One region of the Streptomyces sp. NPDC089919 genome, then DNA from elsewhere that is predicted to be linked to it. Evidence: riboswitches for the same ligand, from Rfam matches in the RefSeq annotation. Region 1 holds a riboswitch; the other holds the start of a gene.

What was found. Region 1 has a riboswitch for cobalamin ahead of AB0O40_RS13080 (ribonucleoside triphosphate reductase). Riboswitches for the same ligand answer to the same signal wherever they lie in the genome.
Region 2: linked by a shared signal. The riboswitch ahead of AB0O40_RS14100 (CoA-acylating methylmalonate-semialdehyde dehydrogenase) and the one ahead of AB0O40_RS13080 (ribonucleoside triphosphate reductase) in region 1 are both predicted to bind cobalamin.

What each region holds. Positions count from the first base shown of each region.
Region 1 is NZ_JBFBGK010000024.1:3,503-25,697, reverse strand. Features, by position in the region: gene AB0O40_RS13125 (hypothetical protein) at 1-546, shown strand, start outside; gene AB0O40_RS13120 (hypothetical protein) at 683-1,957, shown strand; gene AB0O40_RS13115 (M48 family metalloprotease) at 1,997-2,938, opposite strand; gene AB0O40_RS13110 (BlaI/MecI/CopY family transcriptional regulator) at 2,935-3,306, opposite strand; gene AB0O40_RS13105 (HAMP domain-containing sensor histidine kinase) at 3,404-4,762, opposite strand; gene AB0O40_RS13100 (response regulator transcription factor) at 4,759-5,421, opposite strand; gene AB0O40_RS13095 (phosphatase PAP2 family protein) at 5,453-6,058, opposite strand; gene AB0O40_RS13090 (amidase) at 6,198-7,919, opposite strand; gene AB0O40_RS13085 (TetR/AcrR family transcriptional regulator) at 8,091-8,834, shown strand; cobalamin riboswitch at 8,892-9,046, shown strand; gene AB0O40_RS13080 (ribonucleoside triphosphate reductase) at 9,089-10,876, shown strand; gene AB0O40_RS13075 (anaerobic ribonucleoside-triphosphate reductase activating protein) at 10,873-11,463, shown strand; gene AB0O40_RS13070 (short-chain fatty acyl-CoA regulator family protein) at 11,478-12,881, opposite strand; gene aceA (isocitrate lyase) at 13,256-14,542, shown strand; gene aceB (malate synthase A) at 14,678-16,270, shown strand; gene AB0O40_RS13055 (3-hydroxybutyryl-CoA dehydrogenase) at 16,267-17,139, shown strand; gene folP (dihydropteroate synthase) at 17,250-18,047, opposite strand; gene aceB (malate synthase A) at 18,113-19,705, opposite strand; gene metE (5-methyltetrahydropteroyltriglutamate--homocysteine S-methyltransferase) at 19,803-22,127, opposite strand.
Region 2 is NZ_JBFBGK010000026.1:70,844-76,978, reverse strand. Features, by position in the region: partial or broken gene AB0O40_RS14115 (NAD(P)-binding domain-containing protein) at 1-84, opposite strand, end outside; gene AB0O40_RS14110 (enoyl-CoA hydratase/isomerase family protein) at 81-1,166, opposite strand; gene AB0O40_RS14105 (acyl-CoA dehydrogenase family protein) at 1,163-2,317, opposite strand; gene AB0O40_RS14100 (CoA-acylating methylmalonate-semialdehyde dehydrogenase) at 2,314-3,813, opposite strand; cobalamin riboswitch at 4,005-4,190, opposite strand; cobalamin riboswitch at 4,503-4,631, shown strand; gene AB0O40_RS14095 (DUF4430 domain-containing protein) at 4,758-5,252, shown strand; gene AB0O40_RS14090 (hypothetical protein) at 5,307-6,135, opposite strand, start outside.

The DNA of each region.
Region 1 (22,195 bases):
GACGGCGCGGGCCCGGCGGCGGGCAAGCCGCCCGCCCGGCGCCGGTTCGGCAGCCGCAGAACCCGGTGGGCGGTGGCCGGTGCGGCCGCCGTGGTGGTCGTCGGCGGCGCCGCGGCCGCGGCGGCGATCCACCACCACGAGGACGGGCGGGGCATGCGCAGGGCGGTGTTCGCCGGGGGCCACGAGTGGCGTGGTGGTCCGCGGGCGGAGGCCGGCGGGCGAGGTGACGGCCCCCGGGCGGAGGCCGACGGCCGTGACGGCCGGCCGGTCCGGCCCGAGGGCCGCGGCCCGCGCGGCGACGGCTTCCCCGGCCGCGCCGGTGGGAAGGCCCCGGCCCCGCTGCCCCCGCTCGCCGCCGCCGACGCCCTGGACAAGGCCGCCGCGGCCGTGAAGGACGGCAAGGTCGAGTCGCTGGCCCCGGTCACGGCCCAGGGCGGCGGGAGTGCCTGGCGGGTCGTCGTCCTCGGCCCCGACGGGGTGCGGCACGTGGTGACGGTCGACGGCACCACCGGCACGCTGACGAGCAACACCGCCCTGGGCGGCTGAGACCGGCACGACCCGAGCGGCGCGGCCCCGGCCGCGCCGTGGTCGTCGTGGGCGCTGGACCGGAAGTGCGACGGAGCAGGTGCCCCCGTGCAGACGGTCAGGATGCGTTCAGGTTCCCGGCGGCACAGTCGGCCGCATGACCCCACACACGTCCGACAGTCCCGGGCTCCGCCGGCCGGTCCCCGGAGCCCACGCACCCACCCGGCAGATGCTGAACAAGGTGCCCGAGGTCACCGTCTGGTTCTGGATCATCAAGATCCTCTGCACCACGGTCGGCGAGAGCTTCGCCGACTGGATCGACATGACCCTGGGCGTCGGCCTGACCAACACCGCGTTGATCTTCACCGGGGTGCTGGCGGCCGTCCTGGCCTGGCAGTTGAGCGCGGCCCGCTACGTGCCGTTCGTGTACTGGCTCACCGTCGTGGTGGTCAGCGTGACCGGCACCCTGTACACCGACATCCTCACCGACAGCCAGGGCGTGCCCCTCGCCGTCAGCAGCACCGCCTTCGCCGGGCTGCTGGCCGTGGTCTTCGGCGCCTGGTACCTGCGCGAGCGGACCCTGTCGGTGCACACGATCACCACCCGCCCCCGCGAACTCTTCTACTGGCTCGCGGTGTTGGTCACATTCGCCCTCGGCACCGCCACCGGCGACTGGACCCTGGAACTGACCGGCTGGACCGCCGGCGTCTCCGTGCTCCTGCCGCTCGGCCTGATCGCCGCGATCCTGGCCGGCTGGCGGCTCGGCGCCGGCCCGGTGCTCTCCTTCTGGCTGGCGTACGTCCTCACCCGCCCGCTCGGCGCCAACCTGGGCGACTGGCTCGGCGCGCCCCGGGCCGAGGGCGGCCTGGGCCTGGGCACCGCCGTGACGAGCGTGCTCTTCCTGGCCGCGATCCTCGCCACGGTCTGCTACCTCACCTACAGCCGCCGCGACGTCATCGAGGCCCGGGACGGCGGTGGTCGCCGGGCCCCGAACGCGGCGCGCGAGCGCGGCATGCTCGTCTACTACGCCCTCGTGTCGGCGGCGGCGGTGGCGCTCCTGGTGTGGGCGCACCAGCAGCCGCACGCGGCTGCGGCCCCCGAGGAGGACGGCCCGGCACCGGTGAGCACCCACCTCACGCCGCGGGAGGCGACCGCGCCGTTCCCGCCGGCCGAGATCGCGAAGTTCCGCACCCTCACCGCCGACACCCTGGCGAAGGTCGAAGCGGGAGACCCGAAGGCGGCGAAGAAGCGGGCCACCGACCTGGAGAGCGCCTGGGACGAGGACCAGTCCACCCTCGAGCCCGAGAACGAACAGGCCTGGGGCTTCCTGGACGGCGAGATCGACGCGGTCCTGGAAGCGGTACGCGCGGCCGACCCCGACCGGGCCAGCGAGGTCAAGGCGCTCGACACCCTCCTCACCACGCTGGGCTGACCCGGGTACGACCGGCCGCGGGCGCCGGGGCCTGCAGGTTCAGTCGCCGGGGTGCTCGCCCTGGGCCACTTCCACGCCCCGGTGCAGCCAGACCGCGCCGCCGAGCGAGGAGGCGGCCGCGGTCGTGCAGAGCAGGGCCATGGCCAGCAGCGCGGGGGCGGAGCGGCGTACCGGCGCCTGGGTGAAGAGGGCCTTGACCCGGGCCGGTACCGGCCCGGTGGTTCCGCGGGGTGCGACTGCCGGTACCCGCAGGCCCTTGCGGTGGTCTGTCGCGGCCAGGGCCGCCCGGCCGATGGCGCGGGCGGCCAGCCGCCGGTCCCCGCAGGCCCGGGCGGCGGCCTCGTCGGCCGCCCGCTCGGCGGCGTACGAGACGGCCGGGACCACGGCGGCCAGCGCCGGGTGGCACCAGCCGGCGAGCCGTGCGAGCGCCAGGAAGACGTGGTGGCGGCCGGCCAGGTGGGCGCGTTCGTGGCCGAGCAGGGCCTCGCGCTCGCCCGCGTCGAGGGCGCGGAGCATGCCCGCGGTCACCACCACCCGGTCCGAGCGGCGCCGGCCGCCGGGCAGCGCGAAGGCATCGGGCCGCTCGTCGTCGACCACGCACAGCCCGCCGGCCGCCGGCACCCCGGCCACCAGCCGCCGCGCCGCCCGCCAGTGCGTCAGCTCCGACGCGATCCCGCGGACCCCGGCGATCGCGGCCACCGCGAGCGCGCCGCCGGCCACCGTCGAGGCGCCGGAGACCAGGGCCGCCGGGCCCGCCTGGAGCGGGTGGAGCAGGTGCGCGAGCCCCGCGAGGGCCGGCACTCGGAGGGCGAGGGGGAGGAGCAGGGCGCCCAGGCAGGCGACCGTGCCCAGGGCCAGTACCGCCGAGGCGAGCGTGACCGCCGGGAGGGCGAGGTCCGGTCGTACCCGGTCGACGGTCCGCCGGGCGAGCACCGGCAGGATCCAGGGCAGCAGCAGCGGGGCCACCAGCAGCAGGATCACGGCCGGTCCTCCTGGAGGAGGCGGCGCAGCTCGGCCTCGTCGTGCGGATCGAGCCCTTCTACGAAGCGGGCGAGCACCCGGTCCCGGTCGGTGCCGGCGTCGAGTTCGCGGTGCATGCGACGGGCGGCGAGGCCGTGCGCGTCCTGGACGGCGTGGTAGGCGAAGCCGCGGCCGCTGGGCTCACGTCCCACCAGCCCCTTGTCGCACAGGCGCCCCAGCAGGGTGGCGACCGTGGTGCGGGCCAGCTCCTGGGGTATCGCGGCCCTGACCTGGGCGGCGGTCTGCGGGCTGCCGGCCGCCCAGAGCGCGGCGAGCACGCTCGACTCCAGCTCACCGGCAGGTCTGCGCTCGCCCTCGATGTCCGTCATGGGTCCCCTCGCCGATGAGCGCCGGCTGCCGAGCCGGACGACTACTGTTCTGTAGACACGATACGGGGTGTTCCCGGACCGGCGTGGGCTGCGGGGGTCAGCCGCCGGGAAGGGTGACCACGAAGCGGGCACCGCCCCCGTGTGCCGGGTCGTGCTGGACCTCGCCGTCGGCCGACCGGGCCAGCCGCCGCGCCAGTGCCAGCCCCAGCCCCGCCCCGGCGTGCCCGTCACCGGGATCGGCGCGCCGCCCGGGCGTGAAGAGCTCAGCGACGAAGTCCCCGGGCACGCCCGGCCCGTCGTCGGTGACCTCGATGCGGACCCTTGTCCCCTCCGGGGCCGCGGTCACGGTCACGCGGGACCGGGCGTGCCGCAGGGCGTTCTCGACCAGCGGGCCGACCGCCCGCTCGACGACCGCCGCGGGCGCCGCGGCCGTCAGGCGCCGCACCGGGGGTTCGATCCGGAGGACGACCGCCGGCGGCGGGGTGGTCCGGCCGGCCAGGGCGAGCAGCGTGGCGTGGACGTCGGACGGGCCCCGATGGGTGGCGGCCGCCCCCCGGGCCTCGTCGAGGAGGGTGTCGCAGATCCCGCGCATGGCGGCCGCGGCGTCGTCGACGACCGCGAGGGCTGCGCGGGTCTCGTCCGGGGTGCGGGGGCGGCTGCGCCACCAGTCCAGCTCGGCCACGATCCGGGCGAGCGGGTTGCGCAGTTCGTGCGACAGCTCCCGGGTCAGCTGCTGCTCGTGCCGCAGCCCGGCCCGGATCCGGTCGAGCAGCGCGTCCAACGACGCTGCCAGCGCGGCCAGTTCGGCGGGCCGGGCGGTCGTGCCGAACCGGTCGTCGCCGGCCTGCGCGCTCCAGGCGGTGGCCTGTTCGGTCATGGCCTGTACGGGACGCAGGGCGCGCCGCACCGCGAGCCGGGTCAGCGCGTACGTGAGGACGAGCATGGCGGCGCCCAGGGCCAGGGTGGCGTGCAGCACCGTGTCCGCCGAGGTCCGGTACGGGACGAGGCCGACGGCGGCGACCACCGTCGCGGGGGAGTGCCCGGGAACGCGCAGGGCGCACAGCCGGACGGGGTCGCGGTGGGCGGCGGTGGCGCAGTGCGGACGGGGGGCGGCGGCCAGGGCGTCCGCGACCCGGGTGAGCGGGCCGTCCGCGGCGGCGGAGGGCGGGGACTCCAGCCGCCGGGTGCCGGCGTAGATCCACACGCCGGAGTCGAGTGCGTCGTCGTTGGGCACTTCCACGACCCGGGCGCGGCGGCCGGTGGTGTCCACGGTGGAGGCGACCGCGGCCGCACGGGTGCGCAGGTGGTCGTCCGCCCGCTGGTCCAGCTGGTGGCGCACGATGCCGTTGAAGGCGACGACGAGGACGGCGATCAGCAGGGCCGCGATGGCCAGGGCCGTGAGGGAGAGCCGGCCGCGCAGGGTCAGGGGGCGCCGGGCGGGGGTGGGGGCCGTCATCGGAAGCCGTGTCCGATCCCCCGGCTGGTGCTGATGGTCCGGTCGCTGCCCGCGGCGCGGAGTTTGCGGCGCAGCCGGCTCAGATACTGGTCGAGGGTGTTGTCGCTGACCTGCGCCCCCTCGGGCCAGCCGGCCCGCCGGAGTTCGCGGCGGGAGACCAGGGAGCCGGCTGCCGCGAGGAGCGCGGCGAGCAGTCGGAACTCGGTCGGGGTGAGGCCGACGGGATCCCCGCTCGCGGTACACGTGAAGCGCGTCGGATCGAGGACCAGGCCGCCCGCCGCGGCCGGGGGCGGTGGCCCGGCCCGCCGGAGGGCGGCGCGCAGCCGGGCCGCCAGTTCGGTGAGGTGGAAGGGCTTGGCCAGGTAGTCGTCCCCGCCGGCGGAGAAGCCGGCCAGGCGGTCGGTGAGGTGGTGGTGCGCGGTCAGGAAGATCACCGGCGCCGTGAAGCCGGCGGCCCGCAGGGCCTGGCAGACGTCCCGGCCGTCGGCGTCGGGCAGCCCCACGTCCAGCACGACCGCGTCGAAGGGGCTCGTGGCCAGCCGCAGGGCGGCGGCGCCGTCCGCCGCGGGTACCGGGTCGAAGCCCTCCTCGCGCAGCCCCCTCAGGAGCACGCTCCGCAAGGGGTGGTCGTCCTCGACCACGAGGACGCGGCCGGTCACCGCGCACCACCGCGATCGGGCGGGGCCGGCCTCACGGTGCGGTCAGCAGGAACCGCAGGGGCCCGCGGCCCAGCCGGTCGGCCAGGGCGTCCTGCCGGAGCCGGACCGCCCATCCGAGGGTGGCGGCCACCAGGGCGCCGACCGCGAACCCGGCCAGGACGTCGTGGGGGTAGTGCACGCCGACCCAGACCCGGGAGGCCGCCATCAGCACCGCGGCCACCAGGGCGATCGCCCCGAGCCGTCGGGAGGCGAACAGCAGGGCGACCGCCGCGGCGGCCGCGATCGCGGCGTGGTTGCTGGGGAAGGACCAGTCCCCGGGGGCCGGGCAGGATTCCAGCACGGCCACGTGCAGGCTCCGGCAGGGCCGGTCCTCCCGGACCGCGAGCTTGAGCAGCAGATCGGCGCCGAAGCCGGCGAGGGTGATCAGCGGGACCGCGAGCGCGGTCACGGCCGAAGGGGACCCGGCCCGCCGCGCCCGCCACCACGCCGCCGCCATCAGTACGGCGAACAGCCCCAGGCCGTAGAGCGACCAGGCGGCGACGGCGGCGTCCAGCCAGCCGGGCGCGCGGTGGGCGAGGTCGACGACCTCGACGTACGCGTTGCCGTCGATGCCGGAGCCGTCGTAGCCGATGGTCAAGGTGCCGTTCCGATCTGGTGCGCGCTGGTCCGCCGGGCACGGCGGCGGACCACCGCGACGGCGGCCCGTCCGACTACAACCCAGTAGACGGTCTACTGCACTGTAGACGATCGGGGCGGGCGCCGGGCCGGTCGTCAGGTCAGCCGACCGTCAGGCGCGGCGTGCGCAGCGGTTCCGTGCGCCGGCTGCCGGTGCGCTCGAAGGCCGCGGCGAGGGTCAGCAGGGCGTTGTCGTCGTAGGCGCGGCCCGCGAAGGTGAGGCCGACCGGCATGCCGGTGTCCGTCATGGTGCCCATCGGCACGGTCACCGTAGGGATGCCGAGGTGGCGGGGGACCAGGTTGCCGTTGGCGACCCAGACGCCGTTGCGCCAGCCGAGGTCGGCGGAGGCCTCGGACACGTCCATGTCGGCGGGGCCGACGTCGGCGACCGCCGGGAAGACCACCGCGTCCAGGCCCAGCCCGTCCATCCACACCTCCAGGTCGACGCGGCGGGTCTCCTCGAGCCCGCGCAGCCCGTCCTCGAGGTGCGGCATCTCGGCGAGGGAGGCGTACGGGCGCTCGCGCACGAAGCGCGGGTAGTCGCCGATCGTGTCGTCGAAGCCCTCGTAGCGGTCGGGCAGTTCGCCCTCCTGCTTGGGCCAGATCCGGGCGCCGTCGACCTCGGCCAGGCTGGACAGCTGCGGGTCGCCGTTGGCGCGCAGGAAGTCGTCCCACGCCCAGGCGGACAGGTCCTCGATCTCGAAGGTCAGGTACTCGCGGGCGACCAGCCCGCGGGTGAGCAGCGAGGGCGCCCCGGGGCGGTCGGACTCGTAGTTCGAGACGACGGGGAAGTCGACCTCGACCACCTCGGCGCCGGCGGCCTCCAGGTCGCGGCGCGCCGCCTCCCACAGGCTGATGACCGACGGGCGGGTGTCGACGCGCTGCCCGGTCTGGCCGCCGATGCCCCCCTCGGGGTTGGTGCCGGCGTCGGGGTCGGCGTTGACGTACATCCGGGGGACGCCGACGCGCTTGCCCGCGAGCACGCCCTCGGCGGCCGCCAGGGCCGGGTAGGAGGCGGGCCGGACCTGCGAGGCGGCGGGCAGCGGGATCCACTGCTGGGCGCGCCACAGGTCCCCGCGGGTGTGCGGGTCGTCGGCGACGATGACGTCGAGCAGTTCGAGCAGGTCCGCCATGGTGCGGGTGTGCGGGACGACGACGTCCATGGTCGGCACCAGCGGCCAGTTGCCGCGGACCGAGATCACGCCCCGGCTGGGGGTGTAGGCGCACAGTGCGTTGTTGGAGGCGGGCGCGCGGCCGGAGGACCAGGTCTCCTCGCCGAGCCCGAAGGCGCCGAAGGACGCGGCGGTCGCGGTGCCGGAGCCGTTGGAGGAGCCGGAGCCGTAGGCGCTGGTGAGCCAGTCGGCGCTGTAGGGGCTCTCCGCGCGGCCGTACACGCCGCGCTGCATGCCGCCGTTGGCCATCGGCGGCATGTTGGTCAGGCCGATGAGGACGGCCCCGCCGGCGCGCAGCCGTTCGATGGCGAAGGCGTCGCGCTGGGCGACCAGGTGCTCGAAGGCGGGGGAGCCGGACGCAGCCGTGAGCCCCTTGGCGAGGTAGCTGTCCTTCGCGGTGTACGGGATGCCGTCCAGCGGGCCCAGCACCTCGCCGCGGGCGCGGCGGGCGTCGGAGGCCTCCGCGTCCGCGCGGGCGTCGGGGTTCATCACGACCATGGCGTTCAGCGCGGTGGCCGTGCCCGGGCGGTCGTACGCCTCGATCCGTGCCAGGTAGGCGTCGAGCAGGGCGACGGCGGTCGTCTCGCCCTTCTCCAGCGCGGTGCGCAGGTCGGCGATACAGGTCTCCACGACATCGAATCCGCGCGTCATGAGGGTGTCTCCGGGTGGCTGGGTGGAACAGTCGGGCTGCCGGCCGTCGGGGCGGACCGCGTACACGGCCGTGCTCCCCATCGTCCTGACTAGATTTTTAGTCTAGATCAGGAATCTAGATTTTTGGAACCTAGACTGGGGTCCGGATTTTCCGTCACCGAAAGTGAGCCCATGCCGACGCCAGAGACCGGGTCCCGGCCCTCCGACCGCCCCCTGCCGCCGGAGGGTGCGACCGGGCCGGCCGGCGCCGGGGCGGCGGCCGCCGGCCGGTCCGGGTCCCAGACGTCGGCCCCGGCCTCGGCCGACCGGAGGCGTCAGCGCAGCGGGGACGAGGCGCGCGGGCGGGCGATGCGGGCCGCCATCGCCGTCATCGCCGAGAAGGGCACCGGGGCCGTGCGGATGTCGGACATCGCCGCCCGGGCCGGGATGAGCACCGGCCACATCCTCTACCACTTCGGCAAGAAGGACCGGCTGCTGCTGGAAGTCCTCGCCTGGAGCCAGGCGGACCTGTGGGCGCGCTTCCAGGAGGCCGCCGACCGGGCCGCGTCCCCCGCCGAGAAGCTGGACCTGTTCGTCCGCTTCTACCTGCCGCCGCACCAGGGCGACGAGCGCTACGCGCTGTGGACCCAGGTACTGGCCCAGCGCCACGACGAAGCGGGCCTGCGCGTCCTCACCGACCTGCTGGACGGCTGGGACGAGCGCCTGGCGGCCATCGTCCGGGAGGGCCGGTCGCTGGGGCAGTTCGCCGAGGTGGACCTCCCCGAGTTCACCGTCCGGTCCGTCGCCATGCTCAGCGGCCTGGCCGAGGACGTCATGCTCGGCCGGTCCCGCTGGCAGCACGCCTCCCCGCACGCCTTCGCCCTCGCCGCCCTCGAACGCGAACTGCGCCCCGCTCCGGCAGGACCGAAGTCCTGATCGTCAGGCCCAAGGTCACCACTACATGTTGGGCGGGCATTTCCATTCACTTCCGTATGTAGTGTGAACGGCGTCGGTTCGGCCTGAGCGCGCCCCTGGTGGCGCCCGGCCGAGGAAACAGGGAATCCGGTGGGAATCCGGAGCTGCCCCGCAACGGTATGGGTCCTGGAAAGGGCCCGAGTCCGATACCTGCCGGCGCCCGGTCGCACGCCCCGTGCGACGGACCATTCCGGACGCCTCGTGGGAGGGCTGACGTGACGCACATCAATGCCGTGGACTCGGTGACCGAATACCTCGACCGGAGCGACTGGCGGGTGAACGCCAACGCCAACCAGGGCTATTCGCTCGGTGGACTCATCCTCAACGTCGCGGGCAAGGTCGTCGCCAACTACTGGCTCGACCAGGTGTATCCCGAAGCCGTCGGGCGGGCGCACCGGGAGGGCGACCTGCACCTCCACGACCTCGACATGCTCTCGGGCTACTGCGCGGGCTGGTCCCTGCGCACCCTGCTGACCGAGGGGTTCAACGGCGTACCCGGCCAGATCGACTCGGCGCCGCCCCGGCACTTCTCCTCGGCGGTCGGCCAGATCGTCAATTTCCTCGGCACCCTCCAGAACGAATGGGCGGGCGCGCAGGCCTTCAGCTCCTTCGACACCTATATGGCGCCCTTCGTCCGCGCGGACGCGATGACCTACGCCGAGGTGTACCAGGGCGTCCAGGAACTGGTGCACAACCTCAACGTGCCCTCGCGCTGGGGAACGCAGACCCCTTTCACGAACCTCACCTTCGACTGGACCTGTCCGGAAGACCTGCGCGGGCAGGTCCCCGTGATCGGCGGAGAGGAGGCCGCATTCACCTACGGCGACCTCCAGGCCGAAATGGACCTGATCAACCGCGCCTACATCGAGGTCATGACGGCCGGGGACGCCACCGGCCGGGTCTTCACCTTCCCCATCCCCACCTACAACATCACGAAGGACTTCGACTGGGAGAGCGAGAACGCCACCCGGCTCTTCGGGATGACCGCGAAATACGGCCTGCCGTACTTCCAGAACTTCATCAACTCCGAGCTCGACCCCGGCATGATCCGCTCGATGTGCTGCCGCCTCCAGCTCGACCTCACCGAACTGCTCAAGCGCGGCAACGGCCTCTTCGGCAGCGCGGAACAGACTGGCTCACTGGGGGTCGTCACGATCAACTGCGCCCGGCTCGGGCACCTGCACGCCGGCGACGAGCCGGCACTCCTCGCGGCCCTCGACCGCCTGCTCGACCTGGCCCGGGACAGCCTGGAGACCAAGCGGGTGACCGTGCAGAAGCTGATCGACGACGGCCTCTTCCCGTACACCCGGCGCTACCTCGGCACCCTGCGCAACCACTTCTCCACCATCGGCGTGAACGGGATCAACGAGATGATCCGCAACTTCACGCACGACGCGCAGGACATCACCGACCCCCAGGGGCACGCCCTGGCCGTACGGCTGCTCGACCACGTACGGGCCCGGATGGTCGAGTTCCAGGAGCGGACCGGGCACCTCTACAACCTGGAGGCCACCCCCGCCGAGGGCACCACCTACCGCTTCGCCAAGGAGGACCGCCGGCGCTTCCCCGGCATCCTGCAGGCGGGCACCGCCGCGAACCCGTACTACACGAACTCCTCGCAGCTGCCCGTCGGATGGACGGACGACCCCTTCGAGGCGCTGGAGCGGCAGGACGAGCTCCAGACCAAGTACACCGGCGGCACCGTCCTCCACCTGTACATGTCCGAACGCGTCTCCACCGCCGACGCCTGCCGCAGCCTGGTGCGGCGCTCCCTGGAGCGGTTCTCCCTGCCGTACCTGACGGTGACGCCCACCTTCTCCATCTGCCCCGAGCACGGCTACCTGGCCGGCGAGCGGGCCACCTGCCCCACCTGCGCGGGACCGTGCGAGGTGTGGACCCGGGTGATGGGCTACCACCGCCCGGTGTCCTCCTTCAACATCGGCAAGAAGGGCGAGCACGCCGAGCGCACCCCCTTCGAGGAGCGGGTGGCGGTCCCGGCGTGATCCGCATCGGCGGCTGGTCCCGGCTGTCGACCTGCGACTGGCCGGGACGCCTGGTCACCACGGTCTTCTGCCAGGGCTGCCCCTGGCGCTGCGGCTACTGCCACAACCCGGCCCTGCTCGATCCGCGGACCGCACCCGCGGTCGCCTGGTCCGCCGTGACGGACCACCTCGCGCGCCGCCGGGGCCTGCTCGACGGCGTCGTCTTCTCCGGCGGCGAGCCCCTGCTCCAGCCGCGCCTCGCGGATGCGGCGCGGGCGGCCCGCGACCTCGGCTTCGGCGTGGGCCTGCACACCGGCGGCGCCTACCCCCGCCGCTTCGAGGAACTGCTGTCCGCGGGACTCCTGGACTGGGTGGGTTTCGACGTCAAGGCCCACCCCGACGCCTACGACCGGATCACCGGCACCCGCGGCGCCTTCCCGCCCGCCGGCCGCAGCCTGCGGCTGCTGCTCGACTCCGGTGTGGACCACCAGTTGCGCACCACCGTCGACCCCGCGCTGATGGACGCCGAGGCGGTCACCGCGCTCCGGACGTGGCTGGACGGTCAGGGGCTGCGCGGACACGTGTGGCAGGAGGCCCGCGCCGGGTAGCCCGCCACCCGCCGTCATCCCCTGCCCGGCGACACCGGGTAGGGGATGAAGGTGCTGCTGTTCTCGTCGACGGCGAGCGGCCGGCCCAGCGGCGGGACCGCGCGCTGCGGGCAGTCCAGGCGTTCGCACAGGCGGCAGCCCATGCCGATGGGGGTGGCGGCCGAGGCGTTGTCGAGGTCGAGGCCGTCGGAGTAGACGAGCCGGGAGGCGTGCCGGAGCTCGCAGCCGAGGCCGATGGCGAAGGTCTTGCCCGGCTCGCCCCAGCCGCCGCGGTGCCGGGTGACGGCCCGGGCGGTCCACAGGTAGCGCTGCCCGTCGGGCATGGCGGCGACCTGGACGTGGATGCGACCGGGCGCGGCGAAGGCCTCGTAGACGTTCCACAGCGGGCAGGTGCCGCCCGCGCGCGAGAAATGGAATCCGGTGGCGGACTGCCGCTTGGACATGTTCCCGGCCCGGTCGACCCGGACGAAGGAGAAGGGGACCCCGCGCAGCCTGGGCCGTTGCAGGGTGCTCAGCCGGTGGCAGACGGTCTCGTAACCCAGGCCGAAATGGTCGGTGAGCCGTTCGATGTCGTAGCGGAATTCCTCGGCGGCGGTGTGGAAGGGCCGGTACGGGAGGATCAGCGCGGCGGCGAAGTAGTTGGCGATGCCGATCCTGGCCAGGCCGTGGGCGGGGGAGCCGGCCGGGAAGTCCTCGGCGGCCAGCCGGTCCAGCTCGTCCCCGTGCTCCAGCAGCGCCAGTTGCGTGGCCATCCGGAAGGCCTGCTGGCCGGGGCGGAGCCGGCCGGACAGGTGCAGGACGCGGGTCCGGGCGTCGTAGTGGTGCAGGCGGTCGGAGTCGCCGGCGAGGCGGATCCCGTGCTGCTCGGTGAGCCGGCCGGAGAGCACCCTCACCACCTCGCCCGGCCGGACGCCGATCTCCCGGGCCAGGTCCTCCGCGGCGAGGTCGGTGTCGTGCAGGTAGTTCTGGCGTCGGTAGAAGAACTCGCGGATCTCCTCGTGCGGTGAGCGTGGCGCCGCGGGGCCGACGTCCCGGCCGTCCGCGCTGTCGGCCAGCCGCTCCGCGAGGAGTTGGCCGCGTCGGCCCAGGTCCAGCAGGACGGCGGCGACCCCCGGCATCCGGGTGGCGAGTTCGGCCAGGTCGGCGGGGGAGACCCGGGCCTCGGCCAGCTCGTTGGCCAGGGCCTCGCGCAGGTCGGCGACCAGGCGGCTGGTGTCGCGTTCCGCGAAGAAGCCGGGATCGACCCCGAAGGCCTCCGTCAGGCGCAGCAGCACCGGGACGGTGAGCGGGCGGGAGTCGTGCTCCATCTGGTTGAGGTAGCTCGGCGAGATGGCGAGCACCCGGGCCAGCTCGGCCTGGCTCATCCGGCGGTCCTCGCGCAGCCTCCGCAGCCGCGCGCCCGCGTACGTCTTGCTCACCTGGGCTCCTTGTCCTCGCCGGGCCCCAGCGTATGCGCAATACAGACCCCGGCAACCTTTGCAACCTTGGCAGAACCGGCGTGGAAGATTCGCAGAAGTTGGCATCTGTACCTCATTGATGGCACTGCGTGCCGCTGCCAGAGTCAGTTCTGCGACCGCCGGACCCGGCAGCCGAGAGGGTGAGCGCGGACCCGACTTCATGCCCTGACGTCGGAGATCACGGCGATCCCCGCTCGGCTGACCTGCGACATTGCTCAGTTCCACCCGCAGGGTCCGGCGGCCGCGCCCCCAGCTGACGGCACAGAGTGCCATCCGCTCGCCGTCGGCGGTGAGCGCATTGGCAGACGAAGCGAATCATGGAGACGGTGACGGTCATGGCAGACACGAACACGACGGCGGCCGCCGAGCAGCTCAAGCAGAAGTGGGCCACCGACCCGCGGTGGGCGGGCATCGAGCGCACCTACACCGCCGAGGAGGTGGTCCGGCTCTCCGGCAGCGTCCGCGAGGAGCACACCCTGGCCCGGCGCGGCGCCGAGCGGCTGTGGCGCCAACTCCACGACCTCGACTACGTCCACGCCCTGGGCGCGCTGACCGGCGGCCAGGCCGTCCAGCAGGTCCGCGCCGGCCTTCAGGCGATCTACCTGTCGGGCTGGCAGGTGGCCGCCGACGCCAACCAGGCCGGCCACACCTACCCCGACCAGTCGCTCTACCCGGTCAACTCCGTTCCCCAGGTGGTCCGCCGGATCAACAACGCGCTGCTGCGCGCCGACCAGATCGCCACCGCCGAGGGCGGCTCGGACACCACGGACTGGCTCGCCCCGATCGTGGCCGACGCGGAAGCCGGCTTCGGCGGCCCGCTGAACGCCTTCGAGCTCACCAAGGCGATGATCGCGGCCGGCGCCGCCGGCATCCACTACGAGGACCAGCTGGCCTCGGAGAAGAAGTGCGGCCACCTCGGCGGCAAGGTCCTGGTCCCCACCGCGCAGCACATCCGCACCCTGAACGCGGCCCGCCTGGCCGCCGACATCGCCGACACCCCGACCCTGGTCATCGCCCGCACCGACGCCCTCGCCGCGACGCTCCTGACCAGCGACGTGGACGAGCGCGACGCCGAGTTCTGCACGGGCGAGCGCACCGCCGAGGGCTTCTACCACGTCCGCAACGGCATGGCCCCGGTCATCGCCCGCGGCCTGGCCTACGCCCCGTACGCCGACCTCATCTGGGTCGAGACCGGCACCCCCGACCTCGCCCAGGCCCGCGAGTTCGCCGAGGCGATCCACGCGCAGTACCCGGACCAGATGCTGGCCTACAACTGCTCGCCCTCCTTCAACTGGAAGGCCGCCCTGGACGACGACCAGATCGCCAAGTTCCAGCGGGAGCTGGGCGCGATGGGCTACCGCTTCCAGTTCATCACCCTGGCCGGCTTCCACTCCCTCAACCACGGCATGTTCGACCTGGCCCGCGGTTACGCCGAGCACGGCATGACCGCGTACGTCGACCTCCAGGAGCGGGAGTTCGCCGCGCAGGCGCAGGGCTTCACGGCCGTCAAGCACCAGCGCGAGGTCGGCACCGGCTACTTCGACCTGGTCTCCACCGCCGTCAACCCGGCCTCCTCGACCACCGCCCTCGCGGGCTCCACCGAGGAAGAGCAGTTCCACTAGGAGCTGTCCGGCCCTGATCCGCCGGACAACCCCACCCGCCCGGCCCCCCCGGGGCCACCCGTGACAGGCCCGGGCCGGACGACCGTCTCCGTCCGGCCCGGCCCCACCCCTCGTCATCCCTCGTCAGGAGACCGCATGTCCACCACCGCCACCACGCACCGGGTCCGGGTCCTCGCGGAGCCGGGCGAGCGCCACGACGAGATCCTCACGCCGGCGGCGCTCGACTTCGTCGGCCTGCTCGCCGAGGCCTTCGCCGAGCGCCGCGAGCAGCTGCTCAAGGAGCGCCGCCGCCAGGCGATCCGGCTCGCCACCGGCTCCCCGCTGGACTTCCCGATCGCCACCGCCGCGATCCGGGCCGACCGCAGCTGGCGGGTGGCCCCGCCCGCCCCGGGCCTGGAGGACCGCCGGGTGGAGATCACCGGACCGCCCGAGCGTCGGATGGCGGTCAACGCCCTCAACTCCGGTGCTCAGGTGTGGATGGCGGACTTCGAGGACGCCACCGCCCCGACCTGGGACAACGTCATCGGCGGCCAACTGACCATGCTGGACGTGATCGAGCGCCGGATCGACTTCACCACCCCCGAGGGCAAGGAGTACCGCCTCGGCGAGCACCCCGCCACCCTCATGGTCCGCCCGCGTGGCTGGCACCTCCTGGAAGAGCACCTGGAGTTCGACGGCCGGCCCCTCCCCGCGTCGCTGGTCGACTTCGGGCTGTACTTCTTCCACTGCGCCCGGCGGCAGCTCGACGCCGGGTCCGGCCCGTACTTCTACCTTCCCAAGCTGGAGAACCGGTACGAGGCCAGGCTCTGGAACGACGTGTTCGTCCTCGCCCAGGACCTCCTCGGCATCCCGCAGGGCACCGTCCGCGCCACCGTCCTCATCGAGACGATCACCGCCGCGTTCGAGATGGAGGAGATCCTCTACGAACTGCGCGAGCACAGCGCCGGCCTCAACGCGGGCCGCTGGGACTACCTCTTCAGCCTCATCAAGACCTTCGGGCACCGCACCGACTTCCTGCTGCCGGACCGCGCCAAGGTCACCATGACCGCGCCCTTCATGCGCGCCTACACCGAACTCCTGGTCCGCACCTGCCACCGGCGCGGGGCCCACGCCATCGGGGGCATGTCCGCCCACGTCCCGGCCAAGGACCCGGAGGCGAACGACGCGGCCCTCGCCAAGGTCCGCCTCGACAAGGAGCGCGAGGCCGAGGACGGCTTCGACGGCTCCTGGGTCGCGCACCCGGGCCTGGTCCCGGTCTGCCGGCAGGTCTTCGACGGAGTCCTGGGCGACCGCCCGGACCAACTCGACCGCACCCGCGAGGACGTCCGGGTCGAGGCCCCGGACCTGCTCTCCGTACGCCGGATCAGCGGCCCGCCCACCGAACAGGGCGTGCGCACCAACATCGCCGTCGCACTGCGCTACTTCGACGCCTGGCTGCGCGGCCAGGGCGCGGTCGCCCTGGACGGCCTGATGGAGGACGCGGCGACCGCGGAGATCGCCCGCGTGCAGATCTGGCAGTGGCTGCGGCACGGCGTGCTCGACCGGGCCACCGTGCTCCGGGTCCTGGACGAGGAGGCCGCCGCCCTCGGCGCCGCGTACCCGTGGGCCGCCGTCGACGAGGTCCGCGAGCTCTTCGAGCGCACCGCCCTCACCCCCGAACTCCCGCTCTTCTTCACCCCCGACGCCTACACCCGCCACCTGGTGCGCGTGCCGGGGGCGGGAGCATGAGCGCGCACCTGCGCCGGGTCGGGATCGTGGGCGGCGGTCAGATGGGCGCCGGGATCGCCGAGGTCTGCGCCCGGGGCGGGCTCGACACGGTCGTCTGCGAGGCGGACGCCACGGCCGCCCGGGCGGCCCGGGAGCGGGTCGCGGTCTCCCTCGAACGTGCCGTACAGCGCGGCAAGTTGGATCGGATCTCGGCCGAGGACGCGCTGGCCCGGCTGGTCTTCACCGGCAGCCTGGAGGACCTGGCCGACCGGCAGCTGGTCATCGAGGCCGTCAGCGAGAACGCCGAGGTCAAGACCGAGGTCTTCGCGGCCCTGGACAAGATCGTCGAGGACCGTGGGGCGATCCTGGCGACGAACACCTCCTCCCTGCCCGTCATGCGGCTGGGCATGGCCACCGAGCGCGCCGACCGGGTGGTGGGGCTGCACTTCTTCAACCCGGTGCCCGTCCTGCCGCTGGTGGAGGTCGTCGCCTCGCTCCACACCTCCCAGGACGCCCTGGCGGCGGTGACGGCCTTCGCCCGGGACGCCCTCGGCAAGACGGTGATCCGCTCGCAGGACCGGGCCGGCTTCGTCGTCAACGCCCTCCTCGTCCCGTACCTGCTGTCGGCGATCCGGATGGCCGAGTCCGGCTTCGCCACCGCGGCCGACGTCGACGCCGGCATGGAGCTGGGCTGCGCCCACCCGATGGGCCCGCTCAAGCTCGCCGACCTCATCGGCCTGGACACCGTCGCCGCCATCGCGGAGTCGCTGTACGACGAGTTCAAGGAACCCCTCTACGCCCCGCCCCCGCTGCTGATGCGGATGGTGCAGGCCGGGCTGCTCGGCCGGAAGACCGGCCGCGGGTTCCACACCTACGACCGGGACTGCTGAGGGACCCGGTGCCGCCGCCGGGCTGAGGGGCCCGGCGGCATGCGGTGCGAAGGGGGTGCGGCGGAGTGGTGTCCGCCGCACCCCGTTCGCGTCCCCGGCCGAGGCCGCTTTCAGCGGGCCGAGGCGACCGCCAGGGCGACCCGGACCGCGTCCGCCGTGGCTCGTACGTCGTGGACGCGTACGGCCCAGGCGCCCTGATGGGCGGCGAGGGCGGAGAGCGCCGCGGTGACGGCGTCGCGGCCGTGGGCGGGCGGCGGGGTGCCGTCCGGGTCGGCCAGGACGTGGCCGAGGAACCGCTTGCGGGAGCCCGCGACCAGGACCGGCCGGCCCAGCGCGCACACCTCGGCCAGTTGCGCCACCAGCGCCAGGTCGTGCTCGGCGCGTTTGGCGAAGCCGAGTCCCGGGTCGACCACCAGGCGCTCCGGCGGGATGCCGTCGGCCACCACGGCCTCGATGCGGGCGCGCAGTTCCGCCACCACCTCGGCGATCACGTCACCGTAGGCGGCACGGCGGTTCATGCCCTCGCTGAAGCCGCGCCAGTGCATCACGACGAACGGGACCCCGCAGGCCGCGACCGCAGGGACCATGGCGGGGTCCGCGAGCCCGCCGCTGACGTCGTTGACCAGGACCGCGCCGGCGTCGACGGCCCGGGCGGCGACGGCTGCGCGCATGGTGTCCACCGAGACGCGGACGCCCTCGGCAGCCAGGTCCCGGACGACAGGGACGACCCGGCGCAGCTCCTCCGCCTCGTCCACGCGCGGGGCGCCGGGCCGGGTTGACTCGCCGCCCACGTCGACGAGGTCGGCCCCCTCGGCCACCAGGTCCAGCCCGTGCTTGACGGCGGCGCCCGCGTCGAACCACCGGCCGCCGTCGGAGAAGGAGCCGGGGGTGACGTTGACGACCCCCATGACCGCGCACCGGTCCCAGTCCGGCAGTCCCTCGACGGGAGCGGGCCGCGTGCGGCCCCGGGGACTCACGGCGCCACCCGGGTCGGCTGGACGAGGTGGCGCCGGTACGCCTCGGTGGTGAAGAAGGCGGGCAACTCCCGCGCCACCAGGGTCCGTTCCAGAAGCTCGCAGGCCTGCGGCACCAGGGCTCCCGGATCCTCCCGGGCCAGGGCCGCGGACTCGGCGTCGATCAGGCCGAACAGGTCCTCCTGCGAGATCAGACGGTGTCGCAGCCACTGCCACAGCCGCGCGCGGGCGATCTCGGCGGTGGCGGTGTCCTCCAGCAGCCCGTCGAGGGCGACGGCCCCCCGGCCGCGCAGCCACGCGTCGAAGTACCGCAGTACGACTGATACGTTCGCGCGGATCTCCCCGATTTGCGGCGGCACCGCGGAGCCGCGTACGGACAGCAGGTCCGCGGCGCGCACCCGCACCTCCTCCAGGGTGCGGTGGATCTGGTGCGGGCCGCTGCCGAGCCGGCGGTCGAACGCCTCGCGGCAGACGGGCACGAGCGCGGGGTGGGCGACCCAGGACCCGTCGAACCCGAGGCGGGCCTCGTACTCCTTGTCCGCGGCCACCCCCGCCGGCACGGCCCGGTCGGACGGGACTCCCTTGTCGGGGAGTTGGGCGGCCACGCCACCGATCGCGTGCGCGCCGCGCCGGTGGCAGGTGCGCACGAGCAGTTCGCTGTACGCCTGCATGAAGGGGGCGGTCAGGGCGATCTCGGTGCGGCCGGGCAGCAGGAACCGGGCCTGGTGTCCGAAGGTCTTGATGAGGCTGAAGAGGTAGTCCCAGCGGCCCGCGTTGAGGCCGGCGCTGTGCTCGCGCAGCTCGTAGAGGATCTCCTCCATCTCGAACCCGGCGGTGATCGTCTCGATGATGGCGGTGGCTCGGACCGAGCCGCGCGGGATGCCGAGGAGGTCCTGGGCGAGGACGAAGACGTCGTTCCAGAGCCTGGCCTCGTACCGGTTCTCCAGCTTGGGGAGGTAGAAGTACGGGCCGGAACCGAGGTCGAGCTGCCGCCGGGCGCAGTGGAAGAAGTACAGCCCGAAGTCGACCAGCGACGCGGACAGCGGCCTGCCGTCGGCCGTGAGGTGTTCCTCGTCGAGATGCCAGCCGCGGGGACGGACCATGACGGCCGGGACCTCGGCTCCCAGCCGGTACTCCCGGCCCTGCGGGGAGGTGAAGTCCACGCTCCGCCGGCACACGTCGAGCAGGGTCAGCTGGCCGCCGACGATGTTCGCCCACAGCGGGGAGGTGGCGTCCTCGAAGTCGGCCATCCACACCCGGGCGCCGGAGTTGAGGGCGCCCACGGCCGTCCTGGGAGTGGGCGGGCCGGTGATCTCCACGCGGCGGTCGGTCAGGTCCGGGGCCGGTGGGGCGGTCCGCCAGTGGGGGTCCTCGCGGACGCCCGAGGTGGCACGGGGGAAGTCCAGCCGGGAACCCGAGGCCAGCCGGTCCGCCCGGTGCCGGCGCGCGGTCAGCAACTCGCGGCGGCGGCCGGCGAAGGCCGCGTGGAGCCGGGCCAGGAAGTCGAGGGCCTCGGGGGTCAGGACCTCGTCGTGGCGGTCGCCGGGCGGACCGAGGACTTTGATCCGGTGGGGTGGTGCGTGGGTGGGCATGGTGTGCTCTCCGAAGGCGGTGGTGCTGGTGGGCCCTGGTCCCCGTAGGGGCCGGTCCGGGCGGGGCGCCGGGGCGCCCCGCCCGGACCGGCGGCCGTCAGCCCTGCTCGGCCGGGAGTTCCGCGCGGACCTCGCGGGCGGCGGCGACCAGGTGCTCCAAGGAGGCGCGGGTCTCGGGCCAACCGCGGGTCTTCAGGCCGCAGTCGGGGTTGACCCACAGCCGCTCGGCGGGGATGGCCGCCAGGCCCTTGCGCAGCAGGCCGGCGGCCTCGGCGGTGCTCGGCACGCGCGGGGAGTGGATGTCCCAGACGCCCGGACCGGCCTCGCGCGGGTAGCCGTGCCCGGCCAGCTCACCGGCGACCTGCATGTGGGAGCGGGCGGCCTCGAGGCTGATGACGTCGGCGTCGAGGTCGTCGATCGCCTGGACGATGTCCCCGAACTCGGCGTAGCACATGTGCGTGTGGACCTGGGTGTCCGGCCGGACCCCGCTGGTCGTCAGCCGGAAGGACTCGGTGGCCCACGCCAGGTACTCGGCGTGGTCGGCGGCGCGCAGCGGCAGGGTCTCGCGCAGCGCCGGCTCGTCGACCTGGATGACCGAAGTGCCCGCGGCCTCCAGGTCGTTGACCTCGTCCCGCAGGGCGAGCGCGACCTGCCGGGCGGTCTCGCCCAGCGGCTGGTCGTCGCGGACGAAGGACCAGGCGAGCATGGTGACCGGGCCGGTCAGCATCCCCTTCACCGGCTTGGCGGTGAGCGACTGGGCGTACGAGGTCCAGCGCACGGTCATCGGCTCGGGGCGGGAGATGTCCCCGGCCAGCACCGGCGGGCGCACGTAGCGGGTGCCGTACGACTGCACCCAGCCGTGCTGCGTGGCGAGGTAGCCGGTCAGCTGCTCGGCGAAGTACTGGACCATGTCGTTGCGTTCGGGCTCGCCGTGTACCAGGACGTCCAGGCCGGTCTTCTCCTGGAAGGAGATGACCTCCTCGATCTCGCCCTTGATCCGCGCCTCGTACCCGGCGGTGTCGATCCGCCCGGCCCGCAGGTCCGCACGGGCCACGCGCAGTTCGTCGGTCTGCGGGAAGGAGCCGATGGTGGTGGTGGGCAGCGCCGGCAGCCCGAGGTGGGCGCGCTGGGCTGCGGTGCGCTCGGCGTAGGGCTGGGCGCGGCGGCCGTCGGCGTCGGTGATCGCCGCCGTGCGGGCGCGTACCGCGGGGTCATGGGTGAGGGCGGAGCCGGCCCGGGAGGCGAGGTCGGCGCGGTTGGCGGCCAGTTCGGCGGCGATGGTGTCCGTGCCCTGGGCCAGGCCGCGGGCCAGGACGGCGATCTCGGTGGTCTTCTGGCGGGCGAAGGCGAGCCAGCGCCGGACCTGGGTGTCGAGGTCGCGCTCGGCCGAGGCGTCCAGCGGGACGTGCAGCAGGGAGCAGGAGGCGGCGACGTCCACCCGGTCCGCCAGGCCCAGGAGGGTGCCCAGGGTGGCGAGGGACTTCTGGTAGTCGTTGATCCAGATGTTGCGGCCGTTGACCACGCCCGCCACGAGCCGCTTGCCGGGCAGGCCGCCCACGGCCGCGAGGTCCGCGAGGTTGCCCGCGCCGCCCTCGGTGAAGTCCAGGGCCAGGCCCTCCACGGGAGAGGCCGCGAGGACCTGGAGGGCTTCCCCGAGCCGGCCGAAGTACGAGGCGACCAGCAGCTTGGAGCGGTCGGTGAGGGCGCCGAGGTCGCGGTAGGCGCGGGCCGCGGCGTTCAGTTCGGCGGGCGTACGGTCCTGCACCAGCGCCGGCTCGTCCAGCTGCACCCACTCGGCGCCGGCGGCGCGCAGGGCGGCCAGGACCTGCGCGTAGACGGGCAGCAGCCGGTCCAGCAGCGTCAGGGGCTCGAAGTCCGCGGCCACGCCCGGGGCCGGCTTGGCCAGCAGCAGGTAGGTGATCGGGCCGACCAGCACCGGGCGGGCGGCGTGGCCGAGCGCGAGGGCTTCGGTGAGCTCGGCGACCTGCTTGGCCGCGTCGGCGGTGAAGACGGTGTCGGGGCCCAGTTCGGGGACCAGGTAGTGGTAGTTGGTGTCGAACCACTTGGTCATCTCCAGGGGCGCCACGTCCTGCGTACCGCGCGCCATGGCGAAGTAGCCGTCCAGGGCGTCGGCGGCGACCGCCTCGCGGTGCCGGGCGGGGACAGCGCCGACCATGACACTGGTGTCCAGGACGTGGTCGTAGTACGAGAAATCACCGGTGGGCACTTCGTGGATGCCGGCCTCGGTGAGCTGCCGCCAGTTCGAACGGCGCAGGTCGGCGGCGGTCTCCCGGAGGGCGTCGGCACTGACGCGGCCCTTCCAGTAGCCCTCGACGGCCTTCTTCAGTTCGCGGTTGTGCCCCTGTCGGGGGTAGCCGTACACGGTGGCTCGTGCTGCCGCGGCTGCGGGCTTCGCTGTCACGGAACTCTCCTTCGCGAGATGTCTCCAGGAACATCCCGGCGACGGGACGCGGACGCGAAGGGAACGAC
Region 2 (6,135 bases), on a different contig from region 1:
GCGGTGGCCGGCCTTGACGAGGTTGGCGGCCATCGGGCCGCCCATGTGGCCGAGGCCGATGAATGCGACGGTGGTTCCGGTCACCAGACGACCTCCTGGGACGAAGCGGTCGCGCCGAGCCGGAGCCCGGGCGCGTCGAGCGGGGCGAAGTAGCGGTCCACGGCCGCCGGGGTGACGTCCTCGAGCGTGGCCGGCGACCAGTGCGGGTCGCGGTCCTTGTCGATGACCTGGGCGCGGATGCCCTCGACCAGGTCGGGGGAGGCCAGCGCCGCGCAGGAGACCCGGTACTCCTGCTCCAGCACCCGCTCCAGCGGCCCGAGGCGGCGGGCCCGGCGGAGCGCGGCCAGGGCGACTTTGACGGCGGTGGGGGACTTGGCCAGCAGCGTGCCGGCCGCGTCCTTGGCGGCGGGGACGTCCGACGCGAGGAGCCGCGCCACGATCTCCTCGGCGGTGTCGGCGGCGTAGCAGTGGTCGATCCACTCGCGGGCGGCGGCCAGGGCGCCCGGCGGGGGCTGTGCCACGTACCGCTCCAGGACGCGGTGGACGGGGGCGCCGGCCAGGTCCCGGGCGAGATCCGGTAGTGCGGAGGCGGGTGCGAAGTGATCGGCGAGACCGCACAGCAGCGCGTCCGCGGCACTCACGGGCGCGCCGGTCAGGGCCAGGTGGGTGCCCAGCTCGCCGGGGGCGAGGGCGAGGAGGTAGGTGCCGCCCACGTCGGGGACGAAGCCGATGCCGGTCTCGGGCATGGCGACCTTGGACCGTTCGGTGACGATGCGGACACTGCCGTGCGCGGAGACGCCGACCCCGCCGCCCATGACGATGCCGTCCATGAGGGCGACGTACGGCTTGGGGTAGCGGGCGATCAGGGCGTTGAGGCGGTACTCGTCGCGCCAGAAGTCCGCCGAGGCGGTGCCTCCGGTGCGGGCGTCCTCGTGGATGGCGCGGATGTCGCCGCCCGCGCACAGGCCCCGGTCGCCGGCACCCCGGATGACGACCAGGGCGACGGAGGGATCGGCCGCCCAGGCCGTCAGGGCCTCCTCGATCCGGCGCACCATGGGGTGGCTGAGGGCGTTGAGTGCCTTGGGGCGGTTGAGGGTGATGTACCCGGCGTGGCCCTCGGTGTGCAGCAGGACGTGGTCCTCGCCGGTGGGTGTCTCGTTGGTCATCGCAGGGTCTCCGTGAGTCCGCGCGCGACGATCACGCGCATGACCTCGTTGGTGCCTTCCAGGATCTGGTGGACCCGTAGGTCCCGGACGATCTTCTCGATGCCGTACTCGCTCACATAGCCGTAACCGCCGTGGAGTTGGAGGGCGGCATCGGCCACCTGGTAGCCGGTGTCGGTGGCGAAGCGCTTGGCCATCGCGCACAGCCGGGGGGCCAGCGGGTCCCCGGTGTCGAGGGCTTCGGCGGCCTGCCGGACCAGCGCGCGGGCCGCGGCCAGCTCGGTGGCCATGTCGGCCAGCCGGAACTGCAGGGCCTGGGCGTCCAGCAGCCGGCCCCCGAAGGCCTCGCGGTCGGCGAGGTGGGACAGCGAGCGGTCCAGGGCGCTCTGGGCGCCGCCCAGCGAGCAGGCGGCGATGCCGAGGCGGCCGCCGTTGAGGCCGTTCATGGCGATGCGGAAGCCGTCGCCCTCGGCGCCGAGCAGCCGGTCGGCGGGGATGCGGACCCCGTCGAGGACGACCTGACGGGTGGGCTGCGCGTTCCAGCCCATCTTCCGCTCGTTCGGGCCGAACGAGACGCCCGGGTCGTCATGTTGCACGACGAACGCGGAGATCCCGCCGGGTCCGCGGTCGCCGGTCCGGGCCATCACGACGTACACGCCGGCGGCTCCGGCGCCGGAGATGAACTGCTTCACCCCGGTCAGGACGTAGTGGTCGCCCAGCCGCTCGGCGCGGGTGCGCAGGGCGGCGGCGTCCGAGCCCGCGCCCGGTTCGGTCAGGCAGTAGCTGCCCAGGGTGGCGGCCGAGCACAGGCCCGGCAGCCAGCGGTCGCGCTGGCCGTGGTCGCCGTAGCGGTCGATCATCCAGGCGACCATGTTGTGGATGGAGAGGTAGCCGGCGATGGACGGGCAGCCGGTGGCGAGGGTCTCGAAGACGAGGACGCCGTCGCTGCGGGACAGGCCCGAGCCGCCGTGCTCCTCGCGGACGTAGACGCCTGCCAGGCCCAGGGCGGCGGCCCGGCGGATGACGTCCACGGGGAAGTGCTTGTCCTGGTCCCAGGCGACCGCGTGCGGGGCCAGCTGCTCCTGGGCGAAGTCGAGGGTGACCTCGGCGAGGGCGAGCTGGTCCTCGGTGAGGGTGGTGGTCACGGCGCTCACCCCATCGTCGGGATGGTGAAGCTCGCGCCCTCCTTGACCCCGGAGGGCCAGCGCGAGGTGACGGTCTTCGTGCGGGTGTAGAAGCGGATCGAGTCCGGCCCGTGCTGGTTGAGGTCGCCGAAGCCGGACTTCTTCCAGCCGCCGAAGGTGTGGTAGGCGACGGGGACCGGGATGGGGACGTTGACGCCGACCATGCCGGTGTTGACCCGGCGGGTGAACTCGCGGGCGGTGTCCCCGTCGCGGGTGAAGATCGCCACGCCGTTGCCGAACGGGTGCTCGCTGGGCAGCCGCAGCGCCTCCTCGAAGTCGGCGGCCCGGACGACGGTCAGCACCGGGCCGAAGATCTCCTCGCGGTAGACGCGCATCTGCGGGGTGACCCGGTCGAAGAGCGTGGCCCCGGCGAAGAAGCCGTTCTCGTGCCCGGCGAGCGTGAACGGCCGTCCGTCCACGACCAGTTCGGCGCCCTCGGTGACGCCGATGTCCACGTACCGGTTGACCCGGTCCAGGGCGTCGCGGCTGACCAGCGGGCCGAAGTCCGCCTCCGGGTCGTCGGAGCGGCCGATCTTCAGGGTCGAGATCCGGTCCTTGAGGGCGGCGACCAGGCGGTCCGCGGTCTCCTCGCCGACCGGTACGGCCACCGAGATGGCCATGCAGCGCTCGCCCGCCGAGCCGTAGCCGGCCCCGACGAGCGCGTCCACGGCCTGGTCGAGATCGGCGTCGGGCATCACGATCATGTGGTTCTTGGCGCCGCCGAAGCACTGGGCGCGCTTGCCGTGGGCGGCGGCGGTGGCGTAGATGTGCGCGGCGATCGGGGTGGAGCCGACGAAGCCGAGGGCCTGCACCCGCGGGTCCTCGAGCAGGGTGTCGACCGCCTCCTTGCCGCCGTTGACGACGTTCAGGACGCCCGGCGGCAGGCCGGCCTCCAGGAACAGCTCGGCGAGCCGCAGCGGTACCGAGGGATCGCGCTCGGAGGGCTTGAGGATGAAGGCGTTGCCGCAGGCGAGGGCGGGGGCGGCCTGCCAGAGCGGGATCATGGCGGGGAAGTTGAAGGGGGTGATGCCGGCGACCACGCCCAGGGGCGAGCGCAGCGAGTGCACGTCGATGCCGGTGCCGGCGTTGTCGGTGAACTCGCCCTTGAGGAGGTGCGGGATCCCGGCGGCGAACTCGACCACCTCCAGGCCGCGTTGCAGGTCGCCATGGGCGTCGGCGACCGTCTTGCCGTGCTCGGCCGACAGCATCCGGGCCAGGTCCTCGCGCTCGTCCTCGACGAGCTGGAGGAAGCGCAGCAGGACGCGGCCCCGCCGCTGCGGGTTCCACTGCCCCCAATCGGCCTGCGCCTCCATGGCGTTGGCGATCGCCGCCTCGGTGTCGGCGCGTCCGGCCAGCGGTACGCGGGCCTGGACGGCGCCGGTGTTCGGGTCGTACACGTCGGCGAACAGCCCGGACGTGCCGGTGGTGTGCTTTCCGCCGATGAAATGGGTGAGTTCACGGACCATGGGAGCCTGCTCTCGTCAGGTCGGATCCGGGGATGGCACGACGGACCGGCGGCGGACACTCCGATGGGGGTGCGCCGTTGCGGAAGCCGTGGGAACTACGAGCGCACGGAAGTGGTGTGGGTACGCTCCGCCGGATCACCAGGGTCGTGGGTACAAACCGGTGCCATGCGTGTCTGCTCCATCCTCGTGGACAACACGGAACAACCCGCGGCCGGTATCCTGACTCCCGGATCCCCGCGTGCCGCCCGCCTTCCCGGCAGACCTCGCCAGTGGCGTGTGGAGGGCAGCACGCTCCCCGGTCACAGTGGCGGGACCGTGCCGGACTCACACCGGCTTCCCTGCACCGCGGACCTTGTGCCAGGAACATATAGTTGGACGTCCTAGTAAGTCCAGAGCGCCACCCGAGGTGGGAGCGGGCCGAGCGGCGCCGCACCGCGCGAGCCCCTGCCGGCCGAGCCGGGTGCGCACACCGCGCCGAAACCGGCCGGGCCCCCGCGTGGTCCGCGGCGCTGAGGTACTGGCGCACGTCCTGCACGGGGTACGGGTGGGGGAGCCCGTGACGGGGGCGGAGGCGCGGCGGCTGGGGTGAGTGCGGTGGTCGCCGGGTGCTTCGGGTCGCTCATCGCCGTTCATCCGCCGGGTACTTGGCCGCGGCGGCGTCGGCCCGTACGATTCCCCTGCCCGGCTCCGGCCGGGGACAACTTCATGGCTGTGCGATCGGGGGAAGCCGGTGGGAATCCGGCGCTGACCTGCAACCGTGTGCGGCGCGCTGACCTGCGCCGCGAGTCGGGATGCCCGCCGCGCGGCAGCATCCGCTTCCACTGTCACGGTCTGCAGAGCGAAGCCCGGTACCGCCGGAACACCACGTCAGCACGCTCACGGGGGTGGGCCGCGCCGGTCGCGGGGCCGCATCGGCCGACCGCACCGGTCAGAAAGGCCACCCCATGCTCCTGAGCCCCGCCCGTCGCGCCGCCGTCACCACGGCCGCCCTGGGACTCGCCCTCACCGGCCTCACCGCCGCGCCCGCCGTCGCCCACGCCAAGCCGGTGAACACCAACGCCGCCGTCAAGGTCACCCTCACCGTGCAGGGCCCCGACGGCCTGCTGTTCAAGGGCAAGGTCAAGACCAAGGGCCACGACGTGAGCACCGCCACCGGTGGTACCCACAAGTGCGACGGCACCAACGGTGGCGCCAACCCGACCAAGGTGCCGACCCCGACCGCGGCCCTGGACGACGCGGCCAAGAACCACTACTTCGGCTGGGACGGCACCTGGTACGCGTCCTTCGACGACTTCTCCGTGGACACCATCAAGGGTGTCAGCGGCGGCGGTTCGGCCTACTGGAACATATCCGTCAACGGCACGCCCACCCCGGTCGGCGGCTGCCAGTTCAAGCTGAACGCGGGCGACCAGGTGTCGTTCGTCTGGACGTCCTTCTGATCCGTCGGGAGGGTGCGGGCGGGGCCGGTGCTGACCCGCCCCGCCCGCCGTCCGTCAGGCTCCCCAGCGCAGCGCGATGGTGTCACCGACGTTGATGACCTTGCCGCGGGTGGCGCCCGCGAAGGCGGACCCGTCCACGCTCACCTTCCAGCTGTTCGAGCCGCTGTTCGCCTTGCCGTTGACGGCGGTGACGGTGCCGGTCCCGGACGACGGCGTGACGCTGGTGACGCAGCCGGACGGGGCGGCCGAGCCGATCGCCGCGGTCAGGACGTCGCCGAGGGTGGTGGTGGTACCGGTCGGCGTGATGGAGACGGCGCAGGCCTTCAGGTTGCCGGCGCCGTCGTCCACAGTGAGCGCCAGCTTGGTCGCGGTACCCGAGGTGAAGGCCGACTGGGCCACCCACTGCGGCGCGCCCGGGGTGACCGGGACGGGCGGGGCGGAGGTGAAGCCGCCGCCGACCACCGCGCGCAGCGCGTCGATCGAGGCGTAGGCGCTCGGGGCGGTGTCGCTGGGCTTGTACTTGAAACCGCCGGCAGGGTTGTACTGGTTGGCGATGAGGAAGTCGACCGGGGTCCTGCCGGCCAGGGTGACGAAGTCGCCGGTCTGGGCGTTGATGCCGCAGGCGTTGAGGCCCGCGACGCCCCAGCCGTTGGAGCTGGTGTTGACGCCGTACATCGAGTTGAAGGCGCCGGTGGTGTTGACCAGCTTGCCCTTGAGGAAGTCCTTCGCCTGGACGACGTCGGCGTCGGTGTTCGGGACGCCGGAGGCGCACAGGGCGGCCATCGCCGCGCCGGTCATGTCGACGTCGCCGGCGGTGGCCAGGGCGGTCGGGTTGCCCTCGGCCTTGCTGTACTGCCAGCCGCCGTCGTTGTGCTGGTTGGCG